3 regions of the Leclercia sp. G3L genome follow, and region 3 is predicted to be linked to each of the others. Evidence: predicted binding sites of a transcription regulator. Region 3 holds the regulator's gene; each other region holds the start of a gene.
What was found. Region 3 encodes Fur, which represses iron uptake genes when iron is present. Its sites were predicted from a motif close to ATAATAATGAGAACNACTATCAA; they were not measured.
Positions count from the first base shown of each region.

Region 1: the regulator Fur is predicted to act here: its motif matches at 1,865-1,887, upstream of LRS40_RS13580 (Nramp family divalent metal transporter).
Region 2: the regulator Fur is predicted to act here: its motif matches at 4,287-4,309, upstream of bfd (bacterioferritin-associated ferredoxin).

Region 1 is NZ_CP088265.1:2,532,475-2,539,962, reverse strand. Features, by position in the region: gene mgrA (L-glyceraldehyde 3-phosphate reductase) at 1-97, shown strand, start outside; gene ypeC (DUF2502 domain-containing protein YpeC) at 224-553, shown strand; gene LRS40_RS13580 (Nramp family divalent metal transporter) at 584-1,825, opposite strand; gene LRS40_RS13575 (NupC/NupG family nucleoside CNT transporter) at 2,173-3,360, shown strand; gene LRS40_RS13570 (EAL domain-containing protein) at 3,401-5,596, opposite strand; gene LRS40_RS13565 (IS1 family transposase) at 5,823-6,521, shown strand; tRNA gene LRS40_RS13560 (tRNA-Ala) at 6,585-6,660, opposite strand; tRNA gene LRS40_RS13555 (tRNA-Ala) at 6,702-6,777, opposite strand; gene LRS40_RS13550 (YfeC-like transcriptional regulator) at 6,998-7,357, shown strand; gene LRS40_RS13545 (YfeC-like transcriptional regulator) at 7,359-7,488, shown strand, end outside.
Region 2 is NZ_CP088265.1:1,581,872-1,589,359, reverse strand. Features, by position in the region: gene rplD (50S ribosomal protein L4) at 1-330, opposite strand, end outside; gene rplC (50S ribosomal protein L3) at 341-970, opposite strand; gene rpsJ (30S ribosomal protein S10) at 1,003-1,314, opposite strand; partial or broken gene LRS40_RS08925 (prepilin peptidase) at 1,702-1,860, shown strand; partial or broken gene LRS40_RS08920 (IS3 family transposase) at 1,939-3,147, shown strand; partial or broken gene LRS40_RS08915 (prepilin peptidase) at 3,186-3,527, shown strand; gene bfr (bacterioferritin) at 3,511-3,987, opposite strand; gene bfd (bacterioferritin-associated ferredoxin) at 4,058-4,252, opposite strand; gene tuf (elongation factor Tu) at 4,430-5,614, opposite strand; gene fusA (elongation factor G) at 5,684-7,488, opposite strand, start outside.
Region 3 is NZ_CP088265.1:4,663,657-4,671,144, reverse strand. Features, by position in the region: gene chiP (chitoporin) at 127-1,533, shown strand; gene chiQ (ChiQ/YbfN family lipoprotein) at 1,578-1,910, shown strand; gene fur (ferric iron uptake transcriptional regulator) at 2,067-2,513, opposite strand; gene fldA (flavodoxin FldA) at 2,805-3,335, opposite strand; gene ybfE (LexA regulated protein) at 3,491-3,778, opposite strand; gene ybfF (esterase) at 3,907-4,680, opposite strand; gene seqA (replication initiation negative regulator SeqA) at 4,864-5,406, shown strand; gene pgm (phosphoglucomutase (alpha-D-glucose-1,6-bisphosphate-dependent)) at 5,431-7,071, shown strand; gene kdpE (two-component system response regulator KdpE) at 7,153-7,488, opposite strand, start outside.

The DNA.
Region 1 (7,488 bases), 2.1 Mb from region 3:
GGCGCAAATCGACGACGCCGTAGGTATGCTGGCGAATCGTCACTTCACGCCTGAGGAACTGAACGAAATAGAATCTATCCTGTTCAGCGCGAATTAAAAGCACTTTTAGCAAAAAGTGCTATGCCTTCTGAATTAGGAGTTAAAGCGATTATCCGGGGCTTTACCGCCCCTTAATATTGCGTTAACAAGCCGATTACGGCTCCGATCGTGAAGGAGAATAATAATGTTCAGGTCCCTGATTCTGGCAGCAGTATTAATGGCTTCAGCTCCGCTGGTCGCTAATGCTGGCGAAATCACCCTGTTGCCATCAGTAAAATTACAAATTGGCGATCGCGATAATTACGGTAACTACTGGGACGGTGGCGGCTGGCGTGACCGCGGCTACTGGCATCGTAATTATGAATGGCGTGGCAAACGCTGGCACAAACATGACAACGGCTACCATCGTGGATGGGATAAACGTAACGCCTATGAGCGCGGCTACCGCGAAGGCTGGCGCGATCGTGATGACCATCGCGGCCGCAAAGGTCACGGACACGGACATCGTCACTAATATCAGAAAGGCGCCTCGCGGCGCCTTTTTTTATAACCCCAACGCCGTGCCGATAAGCAGCCACAGATTCAGCGCAACCACCAGCACCACTATCGCCCACCCTGCCCGTTTGACCAATGCACTGTTCACCAGATCGCCCATCAACGTCTTGTCGCTGGTAAACACCAGCAGCGGCACCAGCGCCAGCGCAATACCAAAACTCAGCAGCACCTGACTCATTACCAGAATGCGGGTTGGATCCAGCCCCATCAGGATCACAATAAAGGACGGCAGCATAGTGACGGCGCGACGCACCCATAAGGGAATATGGAAGCGCACAAATCCCTGCATCACAACCTGCCCCGCCAGGGTTCCGACCACCGTCGACGAGAGTCCCGCCGCCACCAGGCTCAGGCCAAAAATGGTGGCCGCCGCGTGGCTGAGTAAAGGTTCCAGCGTCAGATAGGCCTGATCGAGATCGGCAACACCGGTATGGCCGTTGAAGTGGAATGCCGCCGCGGCGGTGGCCATCATCGCCAGGTTAACAAAACCGGCGATAGTCATGGCGATCGCCACGTCCCATTTGGTTGCAGAGTAACGTTCATGGCGCGACCCTTCGTGCAGGTTTTGGGTCAGCGAGGAGTGCAGGTAAATCACGTGCGGCATAATCGTCGCCCCCAGAACCCCGGCCGCCAGGAAGACCGCTTCGGTGGTGGGCAGGCTCGGGATCGCCATCCCTTTACCTAACTGTACGAAGTCAGGCTGGGAGAAAATCAGCTCAACAATATAGGCCGCTGCCACGAACAGCAGCAGGCCACCAATCACTTTTTCGAGCGGCTTCTGCCCGCGTCGTTGCAGCATCAGGATCAGGAAGGTGGCGATACCGGTTAAAACCGCGCCCTGCAGCAGCGATACGCCCAGAATCAGCTTAAAGCCGATCGCGGCTCCGATGAATTCTGCAAGGTCGGTCGCCATGGCGATTATCTCGGCCTGCACCCAGTAAAACCAGACCAGCGGACGCGGATAGTGGTCGCGGATCTGTTCTGCGAGGTTTTTACCGGTGGCAATGCCCAGTTTGGCCGACAGCACCTGGATCATCATCGCCATCAGGTTGGCCCACACCACCACCCACAGCAGCTTATAGCCGAAGCTGGCCCCGGCCTGGATGTTGGTCGCAAAATTACCGGGATCGATATAGCCAATGGCGGCAATAAACGCAGGTCCCATTAATGCAAACCGCATTTTGCGTGCTGCTCTGCCACTGCTACTCTCATCAACGCGACTATTGGTCATTTTTGCCTCAGAAATATAGCCTTTGCTATGTTTAATGCTATCAAAATGCGAATGCTTATCAAGTTCATTTAGTTTGTTTGTATTGATTACAGTGATAGCGAAGAACAATAAGCAGGCTGGACTCGTGGATAGGCTGCCGGGCAAAAAGTGCACGCAACCTTTGTGAAGCGTAGCACAGAAACTTAACTTTTAATTCATTTACACAACATAACGAAAATGTATCGTATGTCACTATTTTTGAGTCTCGTCACAGGACGTGACTATAGTGTGGCTTTGATCTCGTTTTCTTTACGCTTGTTTCATAGAATGTGCAGCGAAATTAAACCTGCCTCATATTTGGAGCAAATATGGACCGCGTCCTACATTTTGTCCTGGCACTCGTTGTTGTTGCCGTGCTTGCGTTGCTGGTCAGCAGCGATCGCAAAAAGATCCGCATTCGCTATGTTGTTCAGTTACTGGTTATTGAAGTATTGCTCGCCTGGTTCTTCCTGAACTCAGACGTGGGGCTGGGCTTTGTGAAAGGCTTCTCCGAGATGTTCGAAAAACTGCTCGGATTCGCTAACGAAGGGACCAACTTCGTGTTCGGTAAAATGAACGATGAAGGTCTGGCATTCTTCTTCCTGAAGGTGCTGTGCCCTATCGTCTTCATCTCTGCCCTGATCGGTATTTTGCAGCACATTCGCATTCTGCCAATTGTGATCCGCGCTATCGGTACCGTGCTGTCTAAAGTGAACGGCATGGGCAAACTGGAATCTTTCAACGCCGTAAGTTCCCTGATCCTGGGTCAGTCTGAGAACTTTATCGCCTATAAAGACATCCTCGGCAAAATGTCCCGCAATCGCATGTACACCATGGCGGCCACGGCAATGTCCACCGTTTCCATGTCTATCGTGGGCGCGTACATGACCATGCTTGAGCCAAAATACGTGGTTGCTGCGCTGGTTCTGAACATGTTCAGCACCTTTATCGTTCTGTCACTGATCAACCCGTACCGCGTGGATGAGAGTGAAGAGAACCTGCAGATGGCTAACCTGCATGAAGGTCAGAGCTTCTTCGAAATGCTGGGTGAATACATCCTGGCAGGCTTCAAGGTAGCGGTTATCGTTGCGGCGATGCTGATCGGCTTTATCGCCCTGATCTCCGCGCTGAACGCCCTGTTTGCTGCCGTGCTGGGCATCTCCTTCCAGGGCATTCTGGGTTACATCTTCTACCCGGTAGCCTGGGTAATGGGTGTGCCGGCAAGCGAAGCGCTGCAGGTGGGCAGTATTATGGCAACCAAACTGGTTTCTAACGAATTCGTCGCGATGATGGATCTGCAGAAAATCGCCGGTTCCCTCTCCCCGCGCGCCGAAGGCATTCTCTCCGTCTTCCTGGTCTCCTTCGCCAACTTCTCTTCTATCGGTATTATCGCCGGTGCGATTAAAGGCCTGAATGAAGAGCAGGGTAACGTGGTTTCCCGCTTCGGTCTGAAACTGGTTTACGGCTCCACGCTGGTCAGCGTCCTGTCTGCGTCTATCGCTGCACTGGTTCTGTAATCAGCTAAAAAAAACCGGGGACTTATCCTCCCCGGTTTTTTTACGCCTGTAATTCATTGAGCGGGCGCGGTTTGCCCACTAAATACCCCTGAAGATAATCTACCCCCGAGGCGAGCAACATCTCGCGCTGCTCCTCCGTTTCAACATACTCCGCCACCACACACAGGGACCGGGTCTTCGCCAGGTTACAGATGGACTTCACGATCATCGCATCCATACTGTCACTACAAATATCCTTCACGAAGCAGCCATCAATTTTGATGACATCCGCCTGCAGGCGCTTGAGACGTTCATAATTGGCGTAACCGGTACCGAAATCGTCGATGGCAAGCTTGAAGCCGTAGTGACGCAGCTGCTGAATGTTGGCGATACTGACTTCCGAATTAGAGAACGCCTGCTCTTCGGTCACCTCGATGATCACCGTCTGCGGCCTTATCCCGTAGCGTTCAAACAGGGCAATGATCTCCGTCGCGACCTCTTTCTGCATCAGCGTCAAGGGCATCAGGTTCACCGAGAAACGCGCACAGCAATTTTCCGAGGGATGATCCCGCAGCCATGCCAGCAACGCCTCCACCACGCTGATATCGAAGCGCCGACTCAGGTTAAATTGCGCCACCAGCGGCAGAAACTTATCGGGGGTCAGGATCTCCCCTTCGCTCTCCAGACGCGAAAGGATTTCGTGGTAGCCCACGCCATCGCCTCTCTGGATGGGCTGCGCATACAGGCGTAAGTCGCCCTCATCCAGCGCCCGTTTGACCCGGCTGAGCATTAGCACGCGCTCCGTCGTCTGCCCTGAGACCGTCTCCAGACTGTTATTCAGCGACAGAACCTGATGCGCCGGGCAGGACTTTTCGGCCAGCCAGCTGAGCTGACCCAGCGTATGGTAAAGACTTTCACCGCATTTGTACTCCACGCCTCCCCAGGCGCCGCCAAACTCAATATCCAGCCCGGTGTTGTTCCAGTAGATTTTACGGCTATTCAGATGATCAACAATGTGCTGTAACCGCGCCCCCGTTTCCGGGCCGCTGAGCACCACCACCAGTTCATTACCGGGGATCTGGAAAACATATTCATTAGGCATCAGCAACGGCTGCAACTCACGAATGATGGCGCGTTTACACTGCACCCGCATCATCAGGCCATAATGACGACTCAGAAACTCCAGGTTATCCATTCGCAAACAGCAGAGGGTGATGCCCTTGTTGTCGGTCAGAAAGGACTCCAGGGCGCGCAGGTTACGCAAGCCGGTCAGCGGATCGACCAGCGCCCTCTCCTGCCAGCCACGCTTAAGCCATTCGCTGCGCTGATAAATGCGCGACATATAAGCCAGACAGATGGCGAATGAGATAAGTACCGACAGCACAAACGCCAGCGAGTAACCATTCTGCACGCCCTGCAAAAAATTGCTGTTATAGGTCAGCAGCATCAATGCGCTCAACGCCCAACCCAGGATTATCAGCGGATAGCGAAATCGACTGATGCCAATTGTAAATAAAATGAAAATAACTGGCACCAGATAGCCGGCAATAATATCTGACGTAAAGGGTAAACAGAGCAGAAGAAGCCCAACAATAAGGCAAATAAGTAATGCAGATGTAAATAACTGGTTTCGGGACGAAAAGGAATTATGTATATTTCTTCGCCAGAAGGCGCGCGCATAATTCGGATTAATAATCATTCTTAACGGATAATAGAACAGCATGGTAAAGATGATAACGGCGCAAACCAGGCTCTGAACATCGACAACATGATATATTACTGAGCCCCGGTCGGTGAAATTGGCGAGGGTAACGGGAAAATCGCAAATATAGCCTGCCAGGTACATCGACAGTTTTATTGCCAGCGGCAGAACAAACCCCAGCCACGCAATGCGCGCCGCCATGAACCGGCTGGGAACATGGTAGCGCCAGCGCGACCCCACCTGCCAGCGGAGTATGGCGCATACCGCTAAAGTACTAAATACCTGGCAAAAAAGCAGGATAAGATCCTGCTTTGCCGACAGCTGTAAATTCCATTCGTTAAGGATGGCAAAGCTGATAATAATCGGCAGGATGGCCTGACGACCAAATAATAATACGATCGCCAGCATGACGCTCAGCGGCATCCAAGCAAGATAAACCTCAAAGCCATCGACAACAGATTTGGGTGAAATAAGGCGGGAAAAAGGCACGACAATCATGCATAACGCCAGAGCAAGCAGGAAGCTCTTTCCGTTAATATCAATTATGTTTTTCATTAATTTTATTTAACTGTTTACCTGGCGAAATTAAATCCATATTAATAATAGATTCTTTAAAACCGTGATTCAACATTCCAGGCCAGGAAAAGTCATTACATAAAGTAAAGTTTTTAACCCAAAAAAGCGATGTATTTGTCAACGTGGTGATAGTAAAGGATTTATTGCAGGGGTAATGGTGCCAACTTACTGATTTAGTGTACGATGGTGTTTTTGAGGTGCTCCCGTGGCTTCCATCTCCATCAGTTGTCCCTCCTGCTCAGCTACTGAAGGCGTGGTGCGTAACGGTAAAAGTACTGCCGGACATCAGCGCTATCTCTGCTCTCACTGCCGTAAAACATGGCAGCTACAGTTCACTTACACCGCCTCTCAGCCCGGTACACACCAGAAAATCATTGATATGGCCATGAATGGTGTTGGATGCCGGGCAACCGCCCGCATTATGGGCGTTGGCCTCAACACGATTTTTACGTCACTTAAAAAACTCAGGCCGCAGTCGGTAACCTCGCGCATACAGCCGGGCAGTGATGTGATTGTCTGCGCTGAAATGGACGAACAGTGGGGCTACGTCGGTGCTAAATCACGTCAGCGCTGGCTGTTTTACGCGTATGACAGGATACGGAGGACGGTTGTGGCGCACGTCTTCGGTGAACGCACTCTGGCCACACTGGAGCGTCTTCTGAGCCTGCTGTCGGCCTTTGAGGTCGTGGTATGGATGACGGATGGCTGGCCGCTGTATGAATCCCGCCTGAAGGGAAAGCTGCACGTAATCAGCAAGCGTTACACTCAGCGAATTGAGCGGCATAACCTGAATCTGAGACAACATCTGGCAAGGCTGGGACGGAAGTCACTGTCGTTCTCAAAATCGGTGGAGCTGCATGACAAGGTCATCGGGCATTATCTGAACATAAAACACTATCAGTAAGTTGGAGTCATTACCTATTGCAGGCATAAAAAAACCCCCGCCATTCGGCGAGGGTTCAAATTTTGGTGGAGCTAAGCGGGATCGAACCGCTGACCTCTTGCATGCCATGCAAGCGCTCTCCCAGCTGAGCTATAGCCCCACAATTTTGTTTACGCGCCAGACTCTGTTGGGTTCAGAGTTTGGTGGAGCTAAGCGGGATCGAACCGCTGACCTCTTGCATGCCATGCAAGCGCTCTCCCAGCTGAGCTATAGCCCCATCGCGTAAAGCGTGTCGTGTTGACGGGCGGCATAATATGAATTCCCTTGCTGAGTGTCAACGGCAAATTATCACTCTGGCGTTCAACCGCTGAAAATTCATGCAAATGAATCACATTGCGAGAATGCTCGCAGTCATGAGTTAATCTTGTCACGTTTTCCAGTAAAACGGTGTTATAAAATGAACCACTCATTACCCACACTCTTACTCAGGAAATTGCATGATCAAGGAACGAATGACGCCAGAAGAGTTGGCCCGGCTCACTGGCTATAGCCGACAGACCATCAATAAATGGGTGCGTAAAGAGGGATGGTCCACATCGCCAAAACCTGGTGTTCAGGGCGGTAAAGCGCGTCTGGTCCATGTTAATGAGAAAGTACGGGAATTTATTCGCAATGCGCGTCGAGCCCCGGATGTGGCGACCTTACTGGAAGCAACCCCGGATAACTCGCTGCAGGCCCTGCTGATCACGCTGGCCAACGAAATGACACCGACAGAACAGAAACAACTTACCTCTTTATTACTCCGGGAAGGGATCACCGGATTGTTGCAACGCTTAGGGATTCGCGATCAGAACTGATATGAAAAGATTACGTAGCAAAATGACCACCGAGGAGCTGGCGGATACGCTGGGCGTCGCCAGACAGACCGTAAACCGCTGGGTGCGCAAAAATGGCTGGAAGACGGAAGGGATCAATGGCGTAAAAGGTG
Region 2 (7,488 bases), 1.7 Mb from region 3:
GGACAGGATGCTTTTCAGCGCGCCGCGGTACATCTTTTTGTTAACTTTTTGACTGTGGTCCTGCGGGCGAGCAGCGAAGGTCACGCCACCGGAACGCCAGATCGGGCTCTTAATAGAACCTGAACGCGCACGGCCGGTACCTTTCTGGCGCCACGGCTTTTTGCCGGAACCAGTTACTTCAGCACGAGTCTTCTGAGCACGAGTACCCTGACGAGCACCAGCTGCATAAGCAACAACAACCTGGTGAACCAGCGCTTCGTTGAAATCACGACCGAAGGTAGTTTCGGAAACAGTCAGCGCGCTCTGCGCGTCTTTCAATACTAATTCCATTGCTATCCCCTTACGCCTTCACAGCTGGTTTAACGATCAGGTCGCTACCGGTTGCACCCGGAACTGCACCTTTAACCAGCAGCAGGTTGCGCTCAGCGTCAACACGTACTACGTCCAGGCTCTGAACGGTCACACGTTCGTTACCCAGCTGACCTGCCATTTTCTTGCCTTTGAACACTTTGCCCGGAGTCTGGTTCTGACCGATAGAACCCGGAACGCGGTGGGACAAGGAGTTACCGTGCGTGGCATCCTGAGTACGGAAGTTCCAACGCTTAACGGTACCAGCAAAACCTTTACCTTTAGAGGTACCGGTTACGTCAACTTTTTTAACTTCTGCAAACAGCTCAACGCTAATGTCCTGACCTACGGTGAACTCTTCGCCTTCAGCAAGACGGAATTCCCACAGACCACGGCCAGCTTCAACGCCAGCTTTAGCGAAGTGACCCGCTTCCGGTTTGGTTACACGGTTAGCTTTTTTAGCACCAGTGGTAACCTGAACGGCACGGTAGCCATCGTTAGCCAGGTCTTTAACCTGAGTAACGCGGTTTGCTTCAACTTCGATTACGGTTACTGGGATAGATACGCCATCTTCAGTGAAGATGCGGGTCATGCCCACTTTTTTACCGACTAAACCAATCATTGTATCAACCTCTCAATCGCTCGATGACCTGATTAACCCAGGCTGATCTGCACGTCTACACCGGCAGCCAGATCCAGACGCATCAGAGCATCAACGGTTTTCTCGGTTGGCTCAACGATGTCAACCAGACGCTTGTGAGTGCGGATTTCGTACTGATCACGCGCGTCTTTGTTAACGTGCGGAGAGATCAGAACGGTAAAGCGCTCTTTGCGGGTCGGCAGCGGGATCGGACCACGGACTTGCGCACCAGTGCGCTTAGCAGTCTCGACGATTTCCGCGGTTGATTGATCGATCAGACGATGATCAAACGCTTTAAGACGGATACGGATTCTTTGGTTCTGCATGAGACCAGAGCTCCAATTATTTTATAAACGAAAATGATTACTACTCAAACCCATTACGATTGATGGGAGAGTGTAACCGTTCTTACGTAGCCCCCCAATTGGGAGCATTGTTAGGCAACGAAAAACAGTGTTGCCTGGGTTCAGATTGAACCAGCTGTCAATTACGACAAGCCCGCGCATTATACGTAAATCTGGGCAGGACGCAAGCCCCGTTTAGGAAATAGACGGCACTGTTCAGTTTTGCGTGGTGGCTCGTAATTATTTTGTGATATTGCGGCGGCATGCCGATAGTCGGGAAGGCTTTACGCAGAGTTTTGTTTTGCGGTTTGTTTAACCTTACGGATTGAGTGGAGTATGGCCGCACACATTATATAGAGGCCATGAACGATGCTCACCACCCTCCCCTTCCTGTTTGTCTACCTGGTTTTAACCTGTTTATTAGTCCGAGAGGATATTCGTTCGCATCTGCTTCCGGACAAATACCTCTGTCCCCTTCTCTGGGCAGGTCTGCTGTATCACCTCTGTCTTCATCCTGATGTAGCCCCCTGAAACACCAGACAGTAGCTGTATCTCCAGATAAGAGATAGGCTTGAATATATGTCTAACACTAACGCCAATTTTGAGATGACCGGGATCCTGTTAGGACAAGAAGTCCGTAAACGTAAAACTCCTCAGGAGAAGATCGCCATTATCCAGCAGACGATGGAGCCGGGCATGAATGTCTCCCATGTCGCCCGCCTGCATGGCATCCAGCCCAGCCTGCTGTTTAAGTGGAAGAAGCAATATCAGGAAGGCAGCCTCACCGCCGTTGCGGCCGGAGAAGAAGTTGTTCCAGCTTCTGAGCTTACTGCTGCTCTGAAGCAGGTCCGGGAGCTTCAGCGCCTGCTGGGCAAGAAGACGATGGAAGTTGAGATCCTGAAAGAAGCCGTGGAGTACGCTCAGTCGCGAAAATGGATAGCGCACGCGCCCTTGTTGCCAAAGGACGGGGAATAGCCCTGGTCAGCCGCACCATGGGCGTGTCGCGTGCGCAGCTGTCACTGCGAATTAACCGTTCTGCCGACTGGCAGGACAGGCGCTGTAACCGGCGTGATGACGAAGCAGACGCTGAAATACTGTCAGAGATCCTCGATATCATCAGCGATATGCCCAGTTACGGCTATCGCCGTGTGTGGGGCATCCTGCGTACGCAACGTCGTACAGAGGGACTGCCCCCGTGAACGCCAAACGGCTTTACCGGCTTATGAGCGAGCATAATCTGCTGTTACTGCATGACAAACCAGAGCGGTCGAAGCGTGAACATAAGGGCAAAAATCGCGGTGGCAGAAAGCGATATGCGCTGGTGTTCAGATGGCTTCGAGTTCGGCTGCGACAACGGTGAGAAGCTGCGGGTCACGTTCGCGCTGGACTGCTGCGACAGAGAAGCCATAGACTGGGCAGCGAGCACAGGGAGGCTACGACAGTTCGACGGTGCAGGATGTGATGCTGAGGTCGGTGGAAAAGCGCTTCGGCGACGGGCTGCCGACCACACCGGTTCAATGGCTGACGGATAACGGTTCAGCATATACCGCGCATGAAACGCGGAGGTTCGCCAGAGAGCTGAATCTGGAGCCGTGTACAACAGCGGTGAGCAGCCCGCAGAGCAATGGCATGGCCGAACGGTTCGTGAAGACGATGAAGGAAGACTATATCGCGTTCATGGCAAAACCAGATGTGAGAACAGCCCTGCGAAACCTTGCAGCAGCGTTCACACATTACAATGAAAACCACCCGCACAGCGCGCTGGGATATCACTCCCCGAGGGAATATCGGCGGCAGCGGACATCGTTAACTTAAGATACAAAAGCTGTCCGGAGATGGCGGGTCAAGATCACCTCTGTCTTCATCCCGATTTCCTGACAAGTGCAGTCTTAGGTGCGATCGCGGGATATGCCGGCTTCGCGATTATTTATTGGGCTTATAAATTGATACGCAAACGAGAAGGGCTGGGATACGGTGACGTGAAATATCTGGGAGCGCTGGGCGCATGGCATGGCTGGTGTGTGCTTCCTGCTCTGGCATTATCGGCAGCCCTGCTGGCGACACTGTATCTTTTGATACTATCTCTGTGTAAACCCCGGGAACAGATATTAAAAAACCCGCTGCCTTTTGGACCTTTCATGGCGGCAGCAGGTTTGATGACAGGTGGAGAAAGCCTGGTCAGCTTTCCACTTTAATCTGCGACTGGAGGTAATTTTGCAGGCCGATTTTACCGATAAGATCCAGCTCAGTTTCGAGCCAGTCGATGTGCCCTTCTTCATCGGCCAGGATCTGAATCATCATATCGCGGCTGACGTAATCGTGAACGCTATCCGCATAAGCGATAGCTTCACGAAGATCTTTTGCTCCATCAAGTTCCAGCGCCAGATCGGATCGCAGCATCTCTTCGACGTCTTCACCGATACCCAGCTTGCCGAGATCCTGCAGGTTGGGGATCCCCTCAAGAAACAAAATACGCTCAATGTACTTATCGGCGTGTTTCATTTCATCAATGGATTCATGGTATTCAACATCGTTGAGGCGAGTCAGGCCCCAGTTTTTGAACATTCTCGCGTGGAGAAAGTATTGATTGATTGCGACAAGCTCATTTCCCAATAATTTATTGAGATAACTTATGATTTTAATATCACCTTTCATTTTAGTCCCTCCGCTTCCACTTATTGAAGCGTAGATGGGGCTACAGGGATGTCAAAAAAAAGAACGAGCCTCAGGCAATCTCTTTGAATTCCGGGATCTGCATCAATTCGTCCTGCATGATCTCACGGGCAGCGCGAACGCACTTACCGCATTGATTTCCCACTGGAACAAACTTACGCAGCTGCTGAAAAGATTGTGGTTGAAACTGGCGAACGGCCTGACGAATTTTTTTATCACTCACACCATTACATAAGCAAACGTACATAACCACTCCCGTTCAAAATATGCGCAAAGTGTAAGTGAGAATAATTATGATTACAATAGCACAAGCGCTCAGATACGGGGCGGGGGCCAACAAAAAATGCGAAAATTTGTGACAGGGAGAAGCGCCAGACAACAAAAAAGGACGCCGAAGCGTCCTTTTTAATTCAGGGATAATTAATTAGCCCAGAACTTTAGCAACAACACCCGCGCCAACGGTACGGCCGCCTTCGCGGATTGCGAAGCGCAGACCATCGTCCATTGCGATTGGGTGGATCAGGGTAACAACCATTTTGATGTTGTCGCCTGGCATTACCATCTCAACGCCTTCTGGCAGTTCGATGGTACCGGTCACGTCAGTAGTACGGAAGTAGAACTGTGGACGGTAGCCTTTGAAGAACGGAGTATGACGGCCGCCTTCGTCTTTGGACAGGATGTACACTTCAGATTCGAACTTGGTGTGCGGCTTGATGGAGCCTGGCTTAGCCAGAACCTGACCACGTTCGATTTCTTCACGTTTGATACCACGCAGCAGAACACCAACGTTCTCACCGGCACGGCCTTCGTCCAGCAGTTTGCGGAACATTTCAACGCCGGTACAGGTAGACTTGGCAGTCTCTTTGATACCAACGATTTCAACTTCTTCGCCAACTTTAACGATACCGCGCTCTACACGACCGGTAACAACGGTACCACGACCGGAGATGGAGAATACGTCTTCGATAGGCAGCAGGAACGGCTTGTCAATCGCACGCTCTGGCTCTGGGATGTAGGAATCCAGGTAGCCAGCCAGTTCGATGATTTTCTCTTCCCACTCTGCTTCGCCTTCCAGCGCTTTCAGCGCGGAACCGCGAACGATTGGGGTATCGTCGCCCGGGAAGTCGTACTGGGACAGGAGTTCACGAACTTCCATCTCAACCAGTTCCAGCAGCTCTTCGTCATCAACCATGTCGCATTTGTTCAGGAACACGATGATGAAAGGAACGCCTACCTGACGACCCAGCAGGATGTGCTCACGGGTCTGAGGCATAGGGCCGTCAGTCGCAGCAACAACCAGGATCGCGCCGTCCATCTGCGCAGCACCGGTGATCATGTTTTTAACATAGTCGGCGTGGCCCGGGCAGTCTACGTGTGCGTAGTGGCGAGTCGGGGTGTCATATTCAACGTGGGAAGTGTTGATGGTGATACCACGAGCTTTTTCTTCTGGTGCGTTATCGATCTGGTCGAAAGCACGAGCAGCACCGCCGTAGGTTTTTGCCAGAACGGTAGTGATTGCAGCAGTCAGGGTAGTTTTACCGTGGTCAACGTGGCCGATAGTACCAACGTTGACGTGCGGTTTTGTACGTTCAAATTTTTCTTTAGACACGGCTATATTCCTTACTATAGTGCTCTCCCCTTTGGAGAGAGCACGGGACTTAGGTTTTAATCCTGTGGATTATTTACCACGGGCTTCAATTACGGCCTGAGCAACGTTGTTCGGCGCATCATCATACTTCAGGAATTCCATGGTGTATGATGCACGACCTTTGGTCAGAGAACGCAGCTGAGTTGCATATCCGAACATTTCAGACAGCGGAACTTCAGCGTGGATCTTAACGCCAGTTACTTCAGATTCCTGACCACGCAGCATACCGCGACGACGGCTCAAGTCACCGATAACGTCACCGGTGTTCTCTTCAGGAGTTTCTACTTCAACCTTCATGATCGGCTCAAGCAGAACTGGTTTCGCTTTCTTAAAGCCTTCTTTAAAGGCGATAGAAGCAGCCAGTTTAAACGCCAGTTCAGAGGAGTCAACGTCATGGTAAGAACCGAAGTGCAGACGAACACCCATGTCTACTACCGGATAACCAGCCAGTGGACCAGACTTCAGCTGCTCCTGGATGCCTTTATCAACGGCAGGGATGTATTCGCCAGGAATCACACCACCTTTAATGTCGTTGATGAACTCGTAACCTTTAGGGTTAGAGCCCGGCTCCAGTGGGTACATGTCGATCACAACGTGACCATACTGACCACGACCACCAGACTGCTTAGCGTGTTTACCTTCAACATCGGAAACTTTCTGACGAATCGCTTCACGGTAAGCAACCTGAGGTTTACCTACGTTAGCTTCAACGTTGAATTCACGACGCATACGGTCAACGATGATGTCGAGGTGCAGTTCACCCATACCAGCGATGATGGTCTGGTTAGATTCTTCATCAGTCCATACGCGGAATGATGGGTCTTCTTTAGCCAGACGGCCCAGAGCCAGACCCATTTTTTCCTGGTCAGCTTTGGTTTTTGGTTCAACGGCGATAGAGATTACCGGCTCAGGGAACTCCATACGCTCCAGAATGATTGGGTGATCTGGGTTACACAGGGTGTCACCAGTAGTCACGTCTTTCAGACCGATAGCAGCAGCGATGTCGCCCGCACGAACTTCTTTGATCTCTTCACGTTTGTTCGCGTGCATCTGTACGATACGACCGAAACGCTCACGTGCAGATTTCACGGAGTTCAGGATGGTGTCACCGGAGTTAACCACACCAGAGTACACGCGGAAGAACGTCAGGTTACCTACGAACGGGTCGGTAGCGATTTTGAACGCCAGAGCAGCGAACGGCTCATCATCACTTGCGTGACGCTCAGCCGGCGTGTCTTTACCGTCGTCCAGGATACCGTTGATCGCAGGAACGTCTACCGGGGATGGCAGGTAGTCTACTACCGCATCCAGCATCGCCTGAACACCTTTGTTCTTGAACGCAGAACCACAGGTTACCAGGATGATTTCGTTGTTCAGAACGCGCTGACGCAGAGCTTTTTTGATCTCTTCTTCAGTCAGTTCTTCACCACCCAGGTATTTTTCCATCAGCTCTTCTGAAGCTTCCGCTGCGGACTCGATCAGGTTCTGGTGCCATTCGTCAGCCAGGTCCTGCATGTCTGCTGGGATATCTTCGTAGGTGAAGGTAACGCCTGCGTCTTCTTCGTTCCAGTTGATGGCTTTCATTTTCACCAGGTCGATAACGCCGGTGAAGCCTTCTTCAGCACCAATTGCCAGCTGCAGCGGAACAGGGTTCGCGCCCAGACGGGATTTGATCTGACCAACAACTTTCAGGAAGTTAGCACCCATACGGTCCATTTTGTTAACGAACGCGATGCGTGGAACTTTATATTTGTTTGCCTGACGCCATACGGTTTCAGACTGCGGCTGAACACCACCAACTGCGCAGTAAACCATTACCGCACCATCAAGAACAC
Region 3 (7,488 bases):
TAATTCGCGTCGCGAAAAATAGTCTAAGGACAGGAGATGTAAGCGGGTATTTCCGGTTGCCTCCACTTTTTACTTTTTTGTTTTTCGCCGTTTAAGGCGCTTTTAATACGTCAAAGAGGATTAATTATGCGTACGTTTAGTGGCAAACGTAGTGCGCTTGCGCTGGCTATCGCCGGTGTTACAGCAATGTCAGGCTGGATGGTTTCTCCGAAAGCCCAGGCCGAAGGATTCATCGATGATTCAACCCTCACGGGCGGTGTCTATTACTGGCAGCGTGAACGTGACCGCAAAGATGTCGATGCAGACAAATATAAAACCAACCTGGCTCACTCCACCTGGAACGCCAACCTTGATTTCCAGTCCGGCTATGCCGCCGATATGTTTGGTCTTGATCTGGCTGCGTTCACTGCTATCGAAATGGCGGAAAACGGCGACAGCGGCCACCCGAACGAAATTGCCTTCTCCTCCAGCAATAAAGCCTATAAAGAGGACTGGTCCGGTGATAAGAGCGGGATCAGCCTGTACAAAGCGGCAGCAAAATTCAAATACGGCCCGGCCTGGGCACGCGGTGGCTGGCTTCAGCCAACCGGTCAAACCCTGCTAGCGCCGCACTGGAGCTTTATGCCGGGTACCTATCAGGGTGCCGAAGCCGGAGCCAACTTTGACTACGGCGATAGCGGTGCGTTGAGTTTCTCTTACATGTGGACCAACGAGTATAAAGCGCCGTGGCACCTCGAGATGGACAAGTTCTATCAGAATGACAGAAAAACCCGCGTCGACTATCTCCACTCCTTCGGCGCGAAGTACGATTTCAAAAATAACCTGATTCTGGAAGCCGCATTTGGCCAGGCTGAAGGCTTCATCGATCAGTACTTTGCCAAAGCCAGCTACAAGCTTGATATCGTGGGCGGCCCGCTCTCTACCACCTATCAGTTCTACGGCACGCGTGATAAAGCCGACAGCGGCACCGTAAACGATATTTACGACGGTACGGCCTGGCTGCAGGCGCTAACGTTGGGCTACAAGGTCGGTCAGGTCGATTTACGTCTGGAAGGAACTTACGTCAAGGCTGAAGGCCAGCAGGGCTACTTCCTGCAGCGTATGACCCCAACCTACGCGTCATCCAACGGTCGTCTGGACGTATGGTGGGATAACCGCTCCGACTTTAACGCCAACGGCGAAAAGGCGGTCTTCTTCGGGGCCATGTATGACCTGAGTAACTTGAACCTGGCGGGCTGGAGCGTCGGCGCGTCTTATGTCTACGCCTGGGATGCGAAACCGGCAGACTGGTTAATCAACAGCGCCGGTCAGCGTGAAGATATCGCCTCCAACAAGATCAAGGAATCTGCCTACAACCTGGATGCGATCTACACCCTGCAGGATGGGCGCGCAAAAGGGACCATGTTCAAACTGCACTTCACGCAGTATGACAACCACTCCGATATTCCAAGCTACGGCGGCGGCTACGGCAACATCTTCCAGGATGAGCGTGACGTGAAGTTCATGGTTATCGCCCCGTTCACCATCTTCTGATGACAATCCGGGCGGGGGCGCTCCCCGCCTGACTGGAGACCTCTATGCTGAAAAAAATCGTACTGGTCGCGGTGCTGGCATCAGGACTGGCCGCCTGCGCACAACCACAGACCCAGAAAGAAGATACCCGTCTGAAAGAGGCCTACAGCGCGTGCATCAATACCGCTGAAGGTTCGCCAGAAAAGATCGAAGCCTGTCAAAGCGTGCTGGACGTGCTGCGCCAGGAGAAGGCGCACGAACAGTTTGCGGCCCAGGAAACCGTCCGGGTGGCGGATTACCAGGCCTGTATCCAGGCGCGTAAAACGGGTAACAATCAGGACGTGACCAAAAACTGCGATAAAATCTGGCAGGAAATCCGCAGTAATAACGCGAAGTAATCAGCTGTTTGCCATGCCCGGTGGCGCTATGCTTACCGGGCCTACGGGTAATTTCACCCTTGTAGGCCCGTGTAAGCGCAGCGCCACCGGGCTTTTTTACAGGATGGCAGGCAAAAAAAAGCCAACCGTCAGGTTGGCTCAGAGTCTATGCAGAGATTACTTCGCGTCGTGCGCGTGGTCATCTTCGCGGCAGTCGCCTTCGGCACAGTGGCCATACAGGTACAGACTGTGGTTGGTCAGACGAATGCCATGACGTGCGGCAATTTCGCGCTGACGTAATTCGATGGAGTCATCGCTGAATTCGATCACTTTGCCGCAGTCGAGGCAAATCAGGTGATCGTGGTGGTGCTGCTGCGTCAGTTCAAATACGGATTTACCGCCTTCGAAATTATGACGCGTAACGATGCCTGCATCGTCGAACTGGTTCAGTACACGGTAAACGGTAGCCAGACCAATTTCTTCGCCCATGTCGATCAGACGCTTGTATAAGTCTTCCGCACTGACATGATGGTTATCCGGACCCTGAAGTACTTCCAGGATTTTTAACCGTGGAAGCGTGACTTTCAGTCCGGCCTTCTTTAATGCGGTGTTGTTGTCAGTCATGCGGAATCTGTCCTGTTGCTAAACGATTCACTTCTAAAGAAGAAGTGACAGAAAATGCACCTGGGATAATGCGTCTCATTATAGAACTGCCATGACGTAATGAAAACTGCAAGTCTCAAGTAAAGTATGCTTATAAAAACGTGGTACCGCCAACAAAGTTGTTACAAGGTTCCCCGTTTACTCCTGGATCATTGTACAGGTATGGCAGCGAAAGTTAAAAATTTGTAGCAATTATTTTGATTGGAATTACCTATCGATGCGGCGCAACTTTAGCGTTGCGCCGCGACATCATCAGGCGTTGAGGATGGCGTCGAGGTGCAGCTCTTCGCGGATCTGTTTAACCCATTTGTCCACGCGTTCAGCGGTCAGTTCTGGCTGGCGATCTTCGTCGATGGCGAGACCGACAAAGTTGTTGTCGTCGGCCAGACCTTTAGAAGCTTCGAAGTGGTAACCGGCGGTTGGCCAGTGACCGACAATCACCGCGCCGCGTGGCTCAATGATGTCGCGAATGGTGCCGAGGGCGTCGCAGAAGTACTCTGCGTAATCTTCCTGATCGCCGCAGCCGAACAGGGCAACCAGCTTGCCGTTGAAGTCGATCTCTTCCAGAGACGGGAAGAAGTCGTCCCAGTCACACTGCGCTTCACCGTAATACCAGGTCGGGATGCCCAGCAGCAGAATATCGTAACCTTCGATATCTTCTTTGCTGCTTTTCGCAATGTCATGCACATCGGCAACGTCTTTACCTAACTGTTTTTGAATGTTTTTTGCGATGTTTTCGGTGTTACCCGTGTCGCTGCCGAAAAAAATGCCGATGATTGCCATGAGTAAAATAACCTCTTGATACTTAATGGTATGGTGGCGCAATTTAGCCACGGATAAGGGCAATCATAGCAGAACAGAGAAGCCTGCGGAAACTGCTATCACGCAGGACTGCACTCTGTGCTACATGAAAGCAACAAGAAGGGGGGTTTTCTGACTTACGCTTTGCCGTGCCATTCCCCGAGCTGCGAAATCAGCATCTCTTCGATAAGCTCACTGCGGCTGATCTCACGAGCATTCGCCAGCTCATTCAGCGCATCGACGGCTTCAGCATTCAGTTTCAGCTCGACGCGTTTAAGCCCACGACTTTTATCGCGTTTAAGCTGATTGCGCTTATTAATGCGCAGCTGTTCATCACGCGAAAGCGGATTGGTTTTCGGTCGTCCCGGGCGACGCTCATTCGCGAACAGATCTATTGTCGTGCGGTCCGTGTGTTCTTTGGCCATGATTCTGAGACTTCGGGGGAAACAAGACACCCTGCTAATGCCCGGGCGATAAGCGCGCCATCATACATCACCGAAAACGGCACGCCAACGACTGGAGGCCTGCCGGCGACCAGTCGCTCTCTTTTTAATCAATTATTGATGTCAGCGAGGTAACGGCGGATAGCGCGCAGCACCGCGTCAGGTTTTTCAGCATGAACCCAGTGTCCGGCTCCGGCAATGACATGCGCTTTGGCCTGAGGGAATTGCGCCAGCAGCGCATCGCGGTACGCTTCGGTGACATACGGGGAATTGCCGCCAGTGATGAACAGGGTAGAGTGCGGCCACGCCGGGACCGCCTGCCAGCCGACGATCTGGTCATACTGATCCCACAGTACGGGCACGTTGAAGCGCCACTCGCCGTCAACGAAGGATTTCAGCAGGAACTGCACCACGCCTTCTTCATCCAGATGTTCACGCATCAGCGCCGCGGCCTGCTGGCGGGTGCTGACGCCGGCGTCCGTGACGGCGTTAATGGCGGCGAAGATCTCATCGTGGCGACGGACGTCATAATCCACAGGCGCGACGTCGATCGCTACCAGGCCGGCAATTCGCTCTGGCGCAATTGCCGTCAGCGCCATCACCGCTTTGCCGCCCATTGAGTGACCAATCAGGATCGCCTTTTCAATCTTGTGTTCATCCAGCGTATCCAGCAGATCCTGAGCCATATCGGCGTAGGTCATCTGCGGCGAGCGCGGCGACAGACCGTGGTTGCGCATATCCACCTGCAGCAGCGCGTGGTCGGTCACCAGATCCCGTGCCAGCACGCCAAGGTTATCCAGGCTGCCAAACAGGCCATGCACCAGGACGATGGGAGAATTATTGTGCGGCGATTGTGCAGATTGCGCTCGGGTATTCAATTTCATGGCAAAGTTCTTTTTTTACGTATGTCAGGTTAGGGTATCATGTTGACCATTCTGCCGCCCGGCTGCAAGGAAACAGTTAAATCTGACTTTTGCCGCCATTCTGGCTTGACGCTATCCGCTGTTGGGTTTTGACCTTATACTCCCAACGACTTGTATTCAGATAAGATATCGCACTGGATTAAGATGAAAACAATCGAAGTTGATGACGAGCTTTATCAGTATATCGCCAGCCAGACGCGGCACATTGGTGAGAGCGCGTCCGACATTTTACGGCGCATGCTGAAAATTGCCGCCGCCTCGCAGTCTGCCGCTCCGGCCATCAAAGAGACGCGCCAGCCAGCTGCTGTCGCGCAGGAAAAGCCGCTGTCGCCGGTAAAAGACAAAGTGCGTGCGATGCGCGAATTGCTGCTTTCTGACGAATACGCTGAGCAGAAGAAAGCAGTTAACCGCTTTATGCTGGTGCTGACTACACTCTATTCACTGGATAACAACGCGTTCGCCGACGCGACTGAGTCACTTCATGGTCGCACCCGCGTCTATTTCGCGGCTGATGAGCAAACGCTGTTACAGAATGGCAATCAAACTAAGCCCAAGCACCTGCCTGGTACACCGTACTGGGTGATCACCAATACCAATACCGGACGCAAGCGCAGCATGATCGAACATATCATGCAATCCATGCAGTTCCCGGCGGAATTGACTGATAAGGTTTGCGGCACTATCTAACCCTTGCATCAGAAGGACCAGGCAATGGCAAATCACAATCGTGCGGGTCAACCTGCACAACAGAGCGATTTGATTAACGTCGCCCAGCTTACCGCGCAGTACTACGTGCTGAAGCCGGAAGTGGGTAACGCAGAACACGCAGTGAAGTTTGGTACATCCGGGCACCGCGGCAGTGCGGTACGCCACAGCTTTAACGAGCCGCATATTCTGGCCATTGCTCAGGCCATCGCGGAAGAGCGCGCCAAAAATGGCATCACCGGTCCGTGCTACGTGGGTAAAGATACCCACGCCCTGTCAGAGCCTGCCTTTATTTCCGTACTGGAAGTGCTGGCGGCCAACGGCGTGGACGTCGTGATTCAGGAAAACAATGGCTATACGCCGACCCCTGCGGTCTCTAACGCCATTCTGGTGCATAACCAGAAAGGCGGCGCGCAGGCGGATGGTATTGTGATCACGCCATCCCACAACCCGCCGGAAGATGGCGGCATCAAATACAATCCACCGAACGGCGGCCCGGCTGATACCAACGTCACCAAAGTGGTGGAAGATCGTGCCAACGCCCTGCTGGCCGACGGCCTGAATGGCGTGAAGCGCATTTCCCTGGACGAGGCGATGGCCTCCGGCCACGTGAAAGAGCAGGATCTGGTGCAGCCGTTCGTTGAAGGGCTGGCGGATATCGTCGACATGGCGGCGATCCAGAAAGCCGGTCTGAAGCTGGGCGTTGACCCGCTCGGCGGTTCCGGTATCGAATACTGGAAACGTATTGCCGAGCACTACAAGCTGGATCTGACCATCGTTAACGATCACGTCGATCAGACCTTCCGCTTTATGCACCTCGATAAAGACGGCGCGATCCGTATGGACTGCTCCTCCGAGTGTGCGATGGCCGGCCTGCTGGCGCTGCGCGACAAGTTTGACCTCGCCTTCGCCAACGACCCGGATTACGACCGTCACGGCATCGTCACCCCGGCTGGCCTGATGAACCCGAACCACTATCTGGCGGTAGCGATCAACTACCTGTTCCAGCACCGTCCACAGTGGGGCGCAGAGGTTGCCGTGGGTAAAACCCTGGTCTCCTCCGCCATGATCGACCGCGTGGTTAACGACCTGGGCCGCAAGCTGGTGGAAGTGCCTGTTGGCTTCAAGTGGTTTGTTGACGGTCTGTTCGACGGCAGCTTTGGCTTTGGCGGCGAAGAGAGCGCGGGGGCTTCCTTCCTGCGCTTCAACGGTACGCCGTGGTCAACCGACAAAGACGGCATCATCATGTGCCTGCTGGCGGCGGAAATCACTGCCGTCACCGGTAAGAACCCGCAGGAGCACTACAACGAGCTGGCAGCCCGTTTCGGGGCCCCGAGCTACAATCGTCTGCAGGCTTCTGCCACTTCTGCCCAGAAAGCGGCGCTGTCTAAGCTGTCGCCAGAGATGGTCAGCGCCAGCACCCTGGCGGGCGATCCGATCACTGCACGTCTGACGGCAGCACCGGGTAACGGTGCGTCGATCGGCGGCCTGAAGGTGATGACCGAGAACGGCTGGTTCGCAGCGCGTCCATCCGGCACCGAAGATGCGTACAAAATCTACTGTGAAAGCTTCCTCGGCGACGAACACCGTCAGCTGATCGAGAAAGAAGCGGTGGAGATTGTGAGTGAAGTGCTGAAAAACGCATAATCATTAAAAACGGCAACCTGGTTGCCGTTTTGTTGTATTCGTAGGCCCGGTAAGCGCTAGCGCCACCGGGCTTTTTTGTGCTCAAAGCATAAATCGATACCCGATCCCGGTTTCAGTTAACAGATGGCGCGGGCGCGCGGGATCTGCCTCGAGCTTCTGCCGCAGGTGTCCCATATAAATCCGCAGATAGTGACTGTGCTCCACCGCATTCGGTCCCCAGACCTGGCTTAACAGCTGGCGCTGGGTGAGCACCTTGCCGTGATTGTTGAGCAGGACCGCCAGCAGGCGGAACTCGATAGGGGTCAGGTGAATTTCCGTCTCACCCCGCTGAATGCGCCGCGAGGCCAGATCGACGCGAATGTCAGAGAAGCTATACACCGGGTCGGCAGGGGAGGTTGTTGCGTGGCGGCGCAGGGC